DNA from 2 places in the Neobacillus sp. BP17 genome. Region 2 is predicted to be linked to the other one. Evidence: riboswitches for the same ligand, from Rfam matches in the RefSeq annotation. Region 2 holds a riboswitch; the other holds the start of a gene.

Region 1 (7,577 bases), 1.8 Mb from region 2:
AAAATTTCATTTCTGGACGTGAGGTTTGAGCCTTCATTAAGAGGCCGTCCACACCGCCACGGAAAAACATTAATACACCAGAGAGGATATACATAATCCCAATTCGTTTATGATCAACGGTTGTTAACCATTCTCTCCAGAGCCATTTCCATTTTTTTAAATAGGTAACTCCAGCCACAATTCCGATCATTGTTAAGAGAATAGCAATCTGGGAACCTAGTATTAATGGGTTGCCAACAATAAAAAAGTCATGCCAATTAATGTTCATTGTGCTCACCTCCATCTGATTTCTCACTCTTGTCCATGCTTTCCATACCTTCCATGTCCATAGAATGACTATTTGTTTCTTTCTCTTTGAAAATCTTTCCTTTTACGCCATGTACTTCATACAATTCAGGATTTGTATAAGTTTTAGAATTCATATCCGCATGGTTTACCCAGGCAAGATGTGTTCCAATAAATGTTTCACGTCCTAAGTGTGTAGGCTTAAGAAGTTGATTGTATTTCTTTTCTGTTAACTTAGGAGCAGTTTCTTTAACTTCTTTTACCCATTTTTCAAAGGCTTGGGGGGATTTTGCTTCAACCGTAAATTCCATTTCAGCATAGCCCTTACCGTTAAAGTTTGTATTTCTTCCTAAAAATTCACCAGGCTTGTCAGCTGTAAGGTACAGCTCTGTCTCCATCTTGTTCATGGTATACTTTTGACCGCCTAAAGCAGGAACCCAGAATGACTGCATTGTACCTGCAGAAGTTAACTTAAACTGCACAGGTGTGCCAGCAGGAATATTCACGTAGTTCACAGTTTCAATCCCTTGTTCAGGGTAGCTAAAAATCCACTTCCAATCGGCAGAAGTCACATTAATGGTAATTGGTTTTTTATTTTCATATCCAGCAGGTACTTTTTCTAACTTATAGATTGTATTAACAGTAGGAATCGTTAAAGCAATGACAATAAGAATAGGAATGACAGTCCAAATTATTTCTAATTTTGTGCTTCCATGTTCTTCAGGTGGTTCGTAATCTGCATTTTCAGGCTTAGCCCGATATTTCCAGATAATATATCCAAATAAACCAAAAACAACGACAACCACTAGCAACATAAAAATAAGTGACCAGTTAATTAAATCTAGAATGTCACGTGCGGCAGGTCCTTTTGGATCAAAGACGACCATATTCGTACATCCGCTTAAAAGCATAGTTGGTACTAAAGCTAACAGTGGAATTAAGTAGCTTTTTTTAAACATGAATTTTTCTCCCTTCCAAATGTTCACTTTTACGATTATAATCGTGAAACCTTTCACAAACAAGACTGAATTACTTCTTTTTTTGCTTCCATGCACTGATTAAGCCTAATTTAAATTAGTTATTATTTAATAGTAATTAGTCCGTTAGTCTTTTCTAAAACCTATATTAACAATAATGCTGTGATGTTTATACACGTTTTTCGATTAATTTGTGACAAATTTGTTAAGGTTTTAAAATTCCTATCGAGGAAAAGAATGTATGTAAATTTTTACCTGGTAAATTAAGTATTTTTAGTTCAAAACTAATCATTGTCTATTTTTGCAAAAAAGTGGGATAATACGTAGGAATACATAGATGAGGAGAGCCAAAAATGAAGGTAAAAGTGAATCGTAATGCAGCAAAAGCTTTGAAAAAAATGTTAGAACAAGAAGAAGCACAAGGAAAACTTTTTCGTGTATATGTCACAAGTATTCATGGTGACCATGCCCATTATGATTTAAAGCTTGATACACCAACAGAAAATGATGTTGTCGTCACAAGCGATAAAGAAATTGATTTCATTATTGATAAAAATGACCCAAACCTAAATAGTATTTGGATTCAATATTTCCAATTACCGAAAGAAGAGTGGCTGATTACTAACCCAACCATGGGCGTCCATCACCATCATTAATAGCACCACATTAAAACGCTTGTCTTTGACAGGCGTTTTTTTATTATTGTTATTTTCTTAAAACTTGAAATAATTAGTAATTATTTCATATAATCAATTACCATGAACAATGTAAGTAATTTCATACTAATAAAAGGAGTGTGCATATGATTTAATCACAAAACAAGTTTACCCTTCTACAATCATAGAAGGGAAATCATTTGCAAAAAGTCTTTATGATATTGGAGATAAACACTCTAGTCAGTTCTATTTTCGAGGGTAAGATAAATGAAGTAGTCCATTATTAATTTGTGAATGTATTAAATGAGCCTGTGTTGGTTCAGGTAGGTCAATTACTCGTTCAAAATCACCATATTCGCGTTCTCTCTTCATTTCCATTTCTAATGGTAAAACAGGTTTTATTCTGCCATTAATTTTTAAATGATTATTTGAAATTAAGCTAAGCGAAACATCTTCTGGATTTACCCCAGGTATTTCAAAAATAATAAAGTTATAATAATCATTTTGGTATAAGTCAAATTTTGGATTAAGCGATACTTCTCTAAAAAATTCATCTGGTTGTTTTTGCTTTAGTACGCTAGACCAAAAATTGCTCTCTCTATACTCGTTAGTAATCTCTAGCCATTTTCTCATTTTTTCTATATCCATATTGCTGCTCCTTTAAATTTGATTAGCTATAGGCATAGAAGGGTTAGCTATTTGATCCTGATCACTAATATCTGTATCTATATTGCCTGAGTACATTAAAGAAGTAGCTGGTGATAAATCACCTAAAGAGAAATTTGCTCCCACAAATTTACTATTTGCAGTATGGCTGTTATGCACAGTAGGACCGATATCAACATTCCCGTTTTGGGTGGCTCCATTTATCTTGAAATTTAAAATATTTATTTGATATGGCATATCAGATAACTCCTATAATTTTAGATTGGTGGTACAGGTTGAAATGGTGTATTGATATTAGTAGAATCAGTAGTTCCAATAGAGGTTTGATCATTTACGTCTGGATCATTTAACAGGTTTTCCATCATTGCCTCAGTTGGTGAAGTATCTCCATATGAAGCATTAATTCCTTGTAATTTACTATTGGCTGTGGGACTGTTATGAGATGCTTCCCCTATAGTTATGGAGCCATTGCCCGAAATACTGTTTATTTTTAGATAATATAAATTGATAACAACCGATGGCATCATTAAACACCTTTCTATTCTTGGCTTATGGGTACTATATGCAATAGAGTGCCTATAGGTTACTTATTAAAGGATTATAAGAATATTGCAAGGTACTTGTCTAAGTATTTATTATAACTATATTATGTAAACTTAATGTTTGATTAGTTTTTAGAAATGATGTTATCTTATTATAGGAAAAGTATGGAAGGGAGCTTGATATACATATGGATAATTTTAATAGTGACATTGAAGTCAAACTTGTTGCGCTCGATATGGATGGTACGCTTTTAAATAATAAAGGACAGGTATCGGAAGCAAATCGTGAAGCCATCAAAGCTGCTAAGGAAAAAGGAATCTATGTGGTTCTTAGTACAGGCCGTTCACTTTTGACGAGCAGAGAGCATGCTGATTCATTGGAGCTTGATTCTTATTTGGTCACCGTAAATGGTAGTGAAATATGGGATGATCAACGTCAATTAGTAGAGAGGAACTTGGTAAAGTCTGAACTTGTTGAGTGGATGTGGAGGTTATCGCTACAACATAAGACTAAGTTTTGGGCGATTAGCACGGAACGCAATTGGCATAATGAAATGCCGGAGGACTTGCATACTTTAGAATGGATGAAATTTGGCTTTAATATCGATGATGATGAAACCAGAGAGATAATCATGAAAGAATTACAGGCAAAAGGTGAATTTGAACTTAGTAATTCTACGTTGAAAAATATTGAAGTGAATTCAGCCGGCATTAATAAAGCGAAGGGTCTGGAGATTGTTTGTAACAGGCTGGGATTGGATATGAAAAATGTAATGGCCGTAGGTGATAGTCTTAATGATTTGGCGATGATCAAGGCAGCTGGCATGGGAGTTGCAATGGGAAATGCACAAGATCTTGTGAAAGAAGCTGCGGATTGGGTAACTACCACAAATGAGGAAGACGGAGTTGCAAAAGCAATCCACAAATGGGTTTTATAAAGATTTTATATCCAATTAAAATTTTTAAAATTGTTATGGTATAGGTAAAAAGGAAATGAGTAAAAATAATTATGCAATCAATTTGCAATTTACATGTAATAGTTACATGCTAGGAGGCTACAAAGAATGGAATCAGGTAAAGTAAAATGGTTTAACAGTGAAAAAGGTTTTGGATTCATTGAGCGTGAAGGTGGAGAAGATGTATTTGTTCACTTTTCTGCTATTCAAGGCGAAGGATACAAAACATTAGACGAAGGTCAAGAGGTAACGTTTGAAATTGAAAGTGGCCAACGTGGACCACAAGCAGTAAACGTCCGTAAATCATAATGACCCGCCAATAAACAGACCCAAGCCTTTTGGGTCTGTTTTTTACTTCCATTAAAAAAGCCCGCTTTGCATCATTGTGCAAAGTGGACTTTCTAAACTAATTATTTATTTCCTTAACTCTGCCAATTTGTCCATCCGTAAGCCTGACCTTTATGCCGTGAGGATGAAAACTCGACTTTGTTAATATATCCTTGACGGTCCCCTCTGTTAGTTTCCCGCTTCGTTGATCTGCTTTTAGGACAATTTTGACGAGTGCACCTGGGGAAATATCTACTCGATTCTGACCACTAGACACCCATTTTTCTCCGCGAATTACTTACTTTTTTCGTTTGCTGGCTTTGTAACTTTTTAGTTGCCATCGAGTTATTTGAACCAGATGTTCCAGAAGTAGATTTGTTCTTCTTATTTTGAAGTTGTTGCTTCATCGCCTCCTGCAAACTAATTTTCTTCTTCGGTTCTTCCTGTGGATTTGTTTGATTTTCATTACTCATAAAAAAATCCTCCTATTAATGTGCTAAGTCCATTATATGCTATTTTCATCCAAATAATAAAATTTACCACATCATTTAAAAAGATAGTTAAAAAAATTTGGACGTTAATTCTCATTTTTGGAATAACGTCCGTTAATTTTAATACCTATACATGTGTGGACTATTTGGAATGAATTTAGTCGAATTATTTTTGCAGGAGTTTAAGAGTGACGGTGAGAATTATATTAATATGATAATTCAAAAGGGGGATTAGCATGAGTATCCAAGTAATAGAAAAAGAAGAAATGAAGGTTGTTGGAATTTCATGGAACGGAACTTATTCACAAATCAGTACACTCCCAGGTCTATTTAAAAAGATGATTGATCGGCTAGAAGAAGTATCATATCAAACCAAAGACCCTGTTTTGATCGCACCTTTTCACAGCAGAGAAACAGAATTTACTTATTATGTTACAACTCCAGTTGAAAAAATTGAGGAAATCCCAGATGGTATGGTTGGTTTTACGATTCCAAGTAAAAATTATGTATTTGCTACACATCAAGGAAGTCATGAAAAAGTGGAAAGTACATATAAACAAATCTATGCCTGGATGGAAGAATATGGATATGAACATGATCACAATGCCCTAAGTTTGGAAGTGTATAAAGAAGAGCATAAACATCAAAATGAGACTGGTGAATTACATTTTGATATTTATTTACCTGTAAAGACTTATAAACAATAAGTAAGTTGGTAAAAAATATGACGGTAAGCTAAGTTCTGGTTATTAATTGCGTTTTTAGTGCAATATAGTTAAGCTAATAGCTTTACTATTAGAATGAAATGTCATAACATATAAGTATATATTTAAATAATTTCCTTCGGGGTCAGGTGAAATTCCTAACCGGCGGTGATGAAGCTATGCTTCTTAGTCCGTGACCCGGTTAACATTAATATGTTAAGCGGTGGATCTGGTGAAACTCCAGGGCCGACAGTTAAAGTCTGGATGGGAGAAGGAAAAGATTGGATTAACAATAGGGTGAAGTGTACCTATTTTTAAGCCTTTATTTTCTATTGTCTTTTTTTCAAGACCCTGATGACAAACTGTCTTTAGGGTCTTTTTTAATTTTTTGGGCAGAATCAAAGGGAAACATAGTAAGGAGTTTGGACAATATGTTTACTGGAATTATTGAAGAAATTGGCGTAGTCGCAAACATCCAGCGGACTGGCGAGTCGTTTGTATTGAACATAGAAGCGAATAAAATACTAAACGATGTCCATCTTGGGGACAGTATTGCGGTTAATGGGGTTTGTCTGACGGTTACATCCTTTACGGGTAAACTGTTCACAGTAGATGTGATGCCGGAAACGGTCAGAGCTAGCAGTTTAAGTATGGTAAAACGAGGGTCCAAAGTAAATCTTGAGCGGGCTATGGCAGCGGGTGGAAGGTTTGGCGGTCATTTCGTTTCAGGACATATTGACGGAACAGGTGTAATAAAAAGTAAACAATCACTTGAAAATGCGATTTACTATGAGATTGAAGCCGAAGAGGAATTATTGCGATATGTAATCTTAAGAGGGTCGATTGCGGTGGATGGGACAAGCTTAACCGTATTTGCCGTTTCAGAGAATAGTTTTACATTATCCATTATCCCGCATACATTGTCAGAATCGATTCTTGGACAGAAGGGTTCAGGGGATATTGTAAACTTAGAATGCGATATGATAGGAAAATATGTTGGTCATTTTATAACTAATTTTTCTAATCAACCTCCGCAAAAAAGCAGCAAGGGGATAACCGCTAATTTTTTAGAAGAGCATGGATTTTTTTAAATAAAATTGAAAGGGGAGATAACTGTGTTTAATACAATTGATGAAGCATTATCGGACCTAAAGGAAGGTAAGGTTATCATTGTCTGTGATGACGAGGACAGGGAAAATGAAGGGGACTTTATTTCCCTTGCTGAAAAAGCTACACCTGAGGTCATAAATCTTATGGCCACTCACGGCCGAGGCCTAATTTGTGTGCCTATTGACGAGGATTTAGCTAATAAGCTTGACTTACATCCAATGGTTACCAACAACACAGATCCGAAACGAACTGCCTTTACTGTCAGTATCGATCATAAATTCTCTACCACTGGCATTTCTGCTTTTGAAAGATCCGCAACAGTTTTGAGTATGGTTGACCCCGAATCAGAAGCCGGTGATTTTTTAAGACCAGGACATATTTTTCCACTCGTTGCTAAACAAGGTGGAGTTCTGAATAGAAATGGGCATACAGAAGCAGCCGTTGATCTTGCCAAATTATGCGGTGCGAAGCCTGCAGGGGTTATTTGTGAAATTATGAATGAGGATGGGACGATGGCCCGCGTTCCTGATCTTTTCAAAATTGCAGAGAGAATGAACCTTAAAATGATTACGATTAAAGATCTAGTTGAATATAGAATGAAAAATGAACGAATGGTTAAGCGGGAAGCATAGATTACCGCTCTAAAGCTAAACTACACAAAACATTTGATGGAGGCATACACATGGGAAATATTTTTGAAGGAAATTTAGTTGGTTCTGGGTTAAAAATTGGAATAGTTGTTGGACGTTTCAATGAATTTATTACTAGTAAATTATTAAGCGGTGCACAGGATGCACTTAAAAGACATGGAGTTAGTGAGTCAGATGTGGACCTTGCGTGGGTTCCGGGGGCATTTGAGATTT
Region 2 (7,577 bases):
TGAATGACCTTTTTAAGAAGTGTTGTAGGAAAGCTATGGTTAACAATTCTTTTATTAGTTTCAGTTGTGCTTTTCATCTTAACAATCATGCTTCTCGAATTTTTCCAAAACTACAATACTCTTGGGATGAAAGAGGATTTAACCAATACAGCCGAGAAGATTGCTAACGTTTTAGAAAGCCATACTAATGGGGAATTATCACTTGGATTAGAGATATCCTGGGAAATTATCGATAAAGTAAATAATGTTGTCATCATCAAAAATGATAATGAAATCTACTACTCTCCAAACACAGAAAAGACGAAAAGATTATCATTGACAGATATTAAGAGTGACCCAAATTTATCACAGGTCTTTCAAAGAGACGTTAATGTAGAAAAGGTTTCCACACTTACGTTCAATAAAAATGATGATGATGGAAAGGGAACAAAGTTTACGATTATCGGTGTACCTTTGCATCTTCCTGGCGAAAAGCATAGTGCTGTATTTATTTATCAATCAATGGAAGTCATGCAGGAAACTACTCATGAAACAACAAAATTTATTCTACTTGTGGCTGGCGTTGCAATTATTCTTACAACGATTTTTGCATTCTTTTTATCTACAAGAATTGCTGCTCCGTTAAGAAAGATGAGGGAAGCAGCATTTGAAGTGGCTAGAGGGAAGTTTGATACCAAAGTTCCAATCCTCACTCACGATGAAATTGGTGAATTAGCAACTGCGTTTAATCAAATGGGCAGACAATTGAAATTCAATATGAGTGCACTCAGCCAAGAAAAAGAACAGCTATCAAGTATCTTAAGTAGTATGGCAGATGGAGTTATTACTTTTAATCGGGATGGTACAATCTTAATTACTAATCCCCCGGCTGACCGTTTTCTACAATATTGGTATTATGAAATGGGTGTATTTAGTGCTGATTCTGAGGCTATCCCAACGGAGGTAATGGATCTATTTCAACAAGCAGTAGATACTGAGTCTGAACAAATTGGTGAGATTTCGTTTCAAGGCAGGCATTGGGTCATCTTAGTAAGCCCCTTATATAGTAACCGTTTTATCCGCGGTGCTGTTGCTGTTTTAAGGGATATGACAGAGGAACGGCAGCTAGATAAGATGAGACAAGATTTTATTGCAAATGTTTCACATGAACTTAGAACCCCTATATCGATGTTACAAGGGTATAGTGAGGCGATTGTAGATGATATTGCTGAATCCCAGGAAGAGAAAAAGGAAATGGCAAAGGTTATCTACGATGAATCATTGCGGATGGGCCGGCTTGTAAATGAGTTACTGGATCTGGCGCGAATGGAAGCGGGTCATCTTCAACTAACAATGGAAGAAATTGATATTTCTTCATTTATTAATCGTATAATCCATAAGTTTCAGGGTTTAGCTAAAGATAATGAAATTCGATTGTATGTGGAGATTGAAAATGGAATCACCTCTATTTCTTTTGATCCTGATCGAATCGAACAGGTACTCACTAATTTAATTGATAATGCAATCAGACATACACCTAAAGGTGGATCAGTTAAATTAAGTGTCGGATCTGAAGAAAAGGGAATCATGATTGGAGTAAAGGATTCTGGCTCTGGTATTCCTGAAGAAGACTTGCCGTTCGTTTTTGAGCGCTTTTATAAAGCTGATAAGGCTCGAACTAGAGGAAGAGCAGGAACAGGCCTTGGACTAGCCATAGCAAAAAATATTATTGATGCACATCATGGTCATATCTCGGTTCAAAGTAAACTCGGACAGGGGACGACATTTTCCTTTTTAGTACCTCGAAAATAGTAAAATGAACAAGTTTTTTGCCGACTGTTCTTGATTCACGGGGAACATTTAAGAATAAAATATTGTTCAATCAAAAACTCATCCATAAAAATAGGATGAGTTTTTTTGTCATATCTTTAGGAAATCTATTCCAAATAATACCTTTCATTTTGTCACAAAAAAGTCTATATTTATAAGGTGAAACTTTTTATACATATAAATCGACTAATATTATGAACGGGGAGGGGAATGGATGGACTCCGTTTTCGATGAACTTTATCAAAAATACCATCACGACGTTTTTCAATTTCTATTTTATATGGTTAGAAACAAAGAACAAGCAGAGGATCTTGTCCAAGAGGTTTATATAAGGGTATTTAAATCCTATCGTCGTTTTGAAGGGAAAAGCAGTGAGAAAACATGGCTTTTTTCGATTGCGAGAAATGTAGCTATAGACTTTTTCCGAAAACAAAAAGGATGGAAAGGAAGATTACTGGAAAAATTCGATTGGTCAACTGATCAACTGAAAGACGGATATCCGATTCCAGAAGAAATTGCAGTACAAAGGGAAGAAATCAGATGGGTATATACTTGCCTTGAATATTGCACACTGGATCAAAGAGCTGTAATAATTCTACGGTATATACAAGATTTATCTATTTCTGAAACAGCCCAAGCACTAGGATGGACTGAAAGTAAGGTGAAAACTACACAACACCGTTCGTTAAAGGTATTGAAGAAGCATATGGAACTTTCTTATGAAAAGGAGGGATTAACTAGTGAAAAAGTCAGAGTGGAGCGATAAGCAGCTCGAAGAATTATTAAGGCAGATGCCTAAAATACAAGATGATCGCAATCCTCGTGACATTTACGAAAATCTTCCCATAAGAAAAAAGAAACCAAAACAATGGCTGGTACCTGGTCTTGCTACTGTTGCTGCCTTGCTCATCTTCTTTATCTTAATTCCTAAATTAATGGTCGGGCCACAATATTCAAAGGATCACGCTGGTCAAGAAAAATCATCTGTAGAGCGAGACATACAAAAGGCAGATGAAAATTCAACCATTGCATTGAAAAAGGAGGATGCAAGTCCAAAAGCAAGGACATTTTCAGGAGCGGATAAAACTCAAACTTCGAAAACGGCTATTTATGATGAAGAAGTGGGTGATGGAAAAGTATTAACCTACTGGATTCCTGACCCGCAAATACAAATCCTTGTACCCGTTTCAACAATAATTAATGATTCAAATGAGAAAACATGGCTGGAGTTATTTAATGAAAATATGGTGAATTTAAAGGAGCAGGAATGGGGATTAAGTGAATTCTATCCTCTTAGTGCTTCATTGAAACTTGATGAAAAAAATAATGGTATCTTAGTCGATGTTCCATCAAACCATCAGTATGGACAAGGATCAGCGACAGAAACAAATTTCATTAATGTTCTGAAAAAGGATATCTCCTCCAATAGTGATTTAAAAAAAATAAGATTTTCAACCAATGGTGAACCTGGTATTGAATTGGGGAATTATGGTCATCAAGACGAAGTGAGTGTACAGAAACAAAAGAATCATGCCTACTTCTTTTATTATTCTGAGGGTAATGATATACCCTTCCTAGTCCCATCTATAGAAAAATATGAAGATATTAAGAAGGCTGTTGAGGAAATGAAAAAAGATCAGCCCGCACTAGGATTAAAAAGTTCACTTTTACCTGCACTTCCGATAAATGTGGTGTCTATTAAAGAGAAAACGTTAATTGTATCAATGGAGGATAAAACAAGCCTTCAAGATGATCAACTAACAATCCACGCTTATGAGTCACTGTTATTAACAGCAAAAGAATTCGGATTAGAAAAAGTCTTTATTACGAACCCGCCAACAAAAAATCTTGGTCCATTTGACCTGTCAAAAGAGAATAAAGTACCGCTGGCTCCGAATCAACGGACATTACAATAATTTACTTAATCAACCGTTAAAGGTTGATTTTTTAATGAATATTATTTATCATTTCTCCAAATTATAACAAGTATGCCTAATCACTCCACCGATAAGGATTATGTTCTAAAGGTGAAAAATACTACATATTGTGTGGAGGAGGAAAAGAAATAAGGAGAGTGACTAAAGAAAATGCGAGATTACATAAAAAGGGTTATTATAGCCCTAATTATGGCGCTATGTGTCAGTTTGTTATTTTTAGGAGGAAAACATTCCGAAGCTAGTATGCAGGTTGATAAAAAGGTTAAGGATGGATGGATATGGCCTGCAGATGGTATAGTTTCTGATACATATGGAACAAGGATGGGTAAGCATAAGGGAATTGATATCGCTGGAAAATTAAATACACCTGTACTAGCAGTTGCTGACGGACAGGTGGTGAAATCTTATTACTCTAATACATATGGAAACGTAGTGTTTATTAAACACCCAAGTCATTTAGTAACTGTCTATGCACATTTAAACAAGAGAAACGTGTTACAAGGACAAAAGATTAAGCAAGGTACAGTAATAGGAAAAATGGGGGAAACTGGACAAGCTACAGGGATACATCTCCATTTTGAAACGCATCAGCAAGAATGGAGATATGATAAGAAGTTTGCATTGGATCCAGAAAAGATATTAGGAAAAGCTGACACCGGGGAGACAGTACGCGGAGGGATTGCCGCAAGCAATGGCGTTGTATTAGAAGCGAGCTCACATATTAAATTCAATCATGAGGATAAAATCAAGGTGACAAACCAGCAATATATCGTCAAACAAGGTGATACATTGTATTCGATTTCGAGGGAAAAAAACATCTCGGTGACCCGGATTAAAGAGTTAAACCACCTTTCCACCGACTTGATCAAACCTAAACAAATATTGAATATACATTAATTTCACGCAGCAAGACCCGCAGACTATTTTCTGCGGGTCTTGTTACGTGAAACCTTTTACTTAACAAAAGATAAGTTCTGCAGTATAATTGAAATTGTAATTTAATATCGATCTATCTTCGGGGCAGGGTGAAATTCCCGATCGGCGGTATTTGAGTAAAACTCATAAGCCCGCGAGCCGTTTTATGGCAGGATTTGGTGAGATTCCAAAGCCGACAGTATAGTCTGGATGGGAGAAGATGGAGGTTCTGCAGACGTTCAAAAAATTTTATATTAATGAACGTTTATTAAGCGTGCCTTTGTAAACTCCCTTAAGCAAATTATTGCTGAGGGAGTTTTTATTTACATTGGTCTCGTCTGTTGCTGAACCTCTCTTCCTTAACGCGATGGATCAAAAAAAGGAGAGAGGAAGATGAAGAAAATGCAGAAAAAGAGGAAAATGAACGTTAGGGCTTATGTGTCAATAGGAATGCTGAGTAGTATTGCTTTTCTGTTAATGCTCATACAATTTCCGTTGCCGCTATTCCCAAATTTCTTGTTTGTCGATTTCAGTGACATTCCAGCATTAATTGCCACATTGATTTTTGGACCGATTGCAGGAATTTTAGTTGAGTTTTTTAAAAATGTCCTTAATTATATTCAGACAGGTAGTCAAACAGGAATCCCGGTGGGGCAGATAGCCAATTTCGTTGCGGGAATTGTTTTTATCCTGCCGACCTATTTTGTATATAATAGACTTAAGACTAGAAAAGGTATGACGCTAGCATTAATTTTTGGTACGGCAATCATGGCAGTTATGATGAGTATTTTAAACTACTTGGTAATTTTACCTGCATATACCGTTCTAATGGGCTTTCCAGATATGAGGAATTTAGTATTGCCAGCAATCTTACCATTTAACCTTTTAAAAGGAGTCATGATGTCCATCATCTTCATGCTTCTGTTCATACGGATGCAAGCATGGATCAATAAATTTACTACTATTAAAAGCGCCTAAGTAGCTAAAGGACAGGGGGAATCATTCCTCCTGTTTTATTTTGTAAACAAAAATAAAGGCCCCTCACCTAAATAGGAGAGAGGCAGTAGCTTAAACGATTATCCTAAATATTACTCAAATTTAGTTGGATTGCCATCAAAAGCTTCGTCTGCTACTTTAATGGAATCAGTAGGACAGCCTTCGAAAGCATCCATCATGTCATCGATTAATACATCAGGAATTTCAACAATTCCTTCATTATCATCAAGTGTTACGTATGCGATACCTTCATCATCGTAATCATAGATATCTGGTGCTGCCGCGCCGCAAGCTCCACATGCAATGCATGTTTCCTTATCAACAATTGTGTACTTTGCCATGAAAAAAACCTCCCAGTAAATTAAAAAAATAAGACTCATTTCCATTATTAATATGAAAACGGATAACTCATATCTATTGTAAAACTGTATCGTCAACTTTTCAATAGAAAAATGCCTTTATCACTTTAGTTTATCCAAGTGTTTTGCTAAATCTTCCACATTTTTGGGCATCAAGATCCTTTATTTCATGGTAGAATAAAGAGAGAAAATGGTGTTTTTGGTCGAATATGTGCGAAATAAGTGATGGGAGGTTCGTATGCTCCAAATTGAATCCATCATTCTTTATAGTATAAAACAATTAAATAAGGAACGGACCATTTATTCGGTCTATCACCTTCTTAATGGAAAAAAGTCGATTAAGCCCATATAATTGTGTAAAAAGAAAATGAGTCAAATTAATTCCTCATGGTTACAATGTTAACGGCTAATTAAACAATGTGGAGGAAGTAATTATGACTCAAGTACAGTTTAACCTAAATATCGAGGATTTAAAAGATTCTGTTATGAACTCTAATATAGACGCTGTCATCAAAGCGTCCATCGTTTTGGTATTAAATTCTTTTATGGAAAAAGAACGTGATGAGTTCTTGCAAGCAGAATCCTATGAACGTTCTAACTTACGACGTGACTACCGCAACGGATATTATGAACGTGATCTAATTATTGGCATTGGAAAAATTACTCTTCGAGTACCACGTACTCGCAGTGGAGAATTTTCGACTACCGTGTTTGAACAATATGCTCGTTGTGACCAAGCTCTCGTATTAGCCATGCTTGAAATGGTTGTGAATGGAGTCTCTACAAGAAAAGTTTCAAAGATCGTGGAACAACTCTGTGGGCAAAAGGTGTCTAAATCATTTGTATCTACACTCACAGAAAAACTAGATCCTTTAGTGAATCAATGGGCAAGTCGACCTCTGAATACGATGTACTATCCCTATATCTTTGCCGATGCCATGTATATCAAAGTAAGAGAACATAATCGTGTTGTATCTAAAGCTGTATATATCGCAACGGCCGTTGACCAGAACAATAGACGTGAAATTCTAGGTTTAAGAGTAGATCATGGGGAGAGCACTGAAGCCTGGCAACGATTTTTCCAATACCTAAAGTCAAGAGGACTACAATCACCTAAGCTAGTTATATCTGACGCACATCAGGGGTTAAAGTCTGCCATTGGTACAGAGTTTGTTGGATCCTCTTGGCAAAGATGCACAGTGCATTTCAAAAAGAATATCATTACGCATATGCCCAAAAAAGGCATGGACGAAGTGAAAATGGGTTTAAAAAGAATATTTGAGGTAACGACCGTTGAAGAGGCAAGAAAATATAAAAATGAGTTCATTGGGCAATTGGGAGATAATCCAAAACTAGAAAAAGCGATAGAGATATTAGAAGAAGGCTTCGAAGATGCCATTCAATATTTAAATGAAAAACCAAAATACCATACACATATTCGAAGTACGAACTCGTTAGAAAGAATCAATGAGGAAGTCCGGAGAAGAGAGAAGGTAATTAGAATATTTCCTAATACACAATCCGCATTCCGATTAATTGGTGCGGTTTTAATGGACTATGC

What was found. A riboswitch is a leader RNA that binds a small molecule or an ion and turns the genes downstream of it on or off. The one in region 2 is predicted to bind FMN.
Region 1: linked by a shared signal. The riboswitch ahead of ribE (riboflavin synthase) and the one ahead of AC4QJR_RS19820 (ECF transporter S component) in region 2 are both predicted to bind FMN.

Annotation. Positions count from the first base shown of each region.
Region 1 covers NZ_CM184198.1:2,312,545-2,320,121, forward strand. Annotated here, with positions in the region: gene qoxB (cytochrome aa3 quinol oxidase subunit I) at 1-268, opposite strand, end outside; gene qoxA (cytochrome aa3 quinol oxidase subunit II) at 258-1,244, opposite strand; gene AC4QJR_RS11070 (heme biosynthesis protein HemY) at 1,616-1,918, shown strand; gene AC4QJR_RS11075 (Hsp20/alpha crystallin family protein) at 2,165-2,566, opposite strand; gene AC4QJR_RS11080 (spore germination protein) at 2,579-2,821, opposite strand; gene AC4QJR_RS11085 (spore germination protein) at 2,842-3,108, opposite strand; gene AC4QJR_RS11090 (Cof-type HAD-IIB family hydrolase) at 3,315-4,064, shown strand; gene AC4QJR_RS11095 (cold-shock protein) at 4,191-4,391, shown strand; gene AC4QJR_RS11100 (YwbE family protein) at 4,489-4,686, opposite strand; gene AC4QJR_RS11105 (hypothetical protein) at 4,679-4,882, opposite strand; gene AC4QJR_RS11110 (GyrI-like domain-containing protein) at 5,137-5,607, shown strand; FMN riboswitch at 5,736-5,884, shown strand; gene ribE (riboflavin synthase) at 6,036-6,695, shown strand; partial or broken gene ribB (3,4-dihydroxy-2-butanone-4-phosphate synthase) at 6,720-7,340, shown strand; gene ribH (6,7-dimethyl-8-ribityllumazine synthase) at 7,397-7,577, shown strand, end outside.
Region 2 covers NZ_CM184198.1:4,068,437-4,076,013, reverse strand. Annotated here, with positions in the region: gene AC4QJR_RS19845 (response regulator transcription factor) at 1-7, shown strand, start outside; gene AC4QJR_RS19840 (ATP-binding protein) at 4-1,791, shown strand; gene sigX (RNA polymerase sigma factor SigX) at 2,024-2,575, shown strand; gene AC4QJR_RS19830 (RsiX family anti-sigma factor) at 2,550-3,725, shown strand; gene AC4QJR_RS19825 (peptidoglycan DD-metalloendopeptidase family protein) at 3,897-4,643, shown strand; FMN riboswitch at 4,754-4,887, shown strand; gene AC4QJR_RS19820 (ECF transporter S component) at 5,055-5,639, shown strand; gene AC4QJR_RS19815 (ferredoxin) at 5,750-5,998, opposite strand; gene AC4QJR_RS19810 (IS256 family transposase) at 6,451-7,577, shown strand, end outside.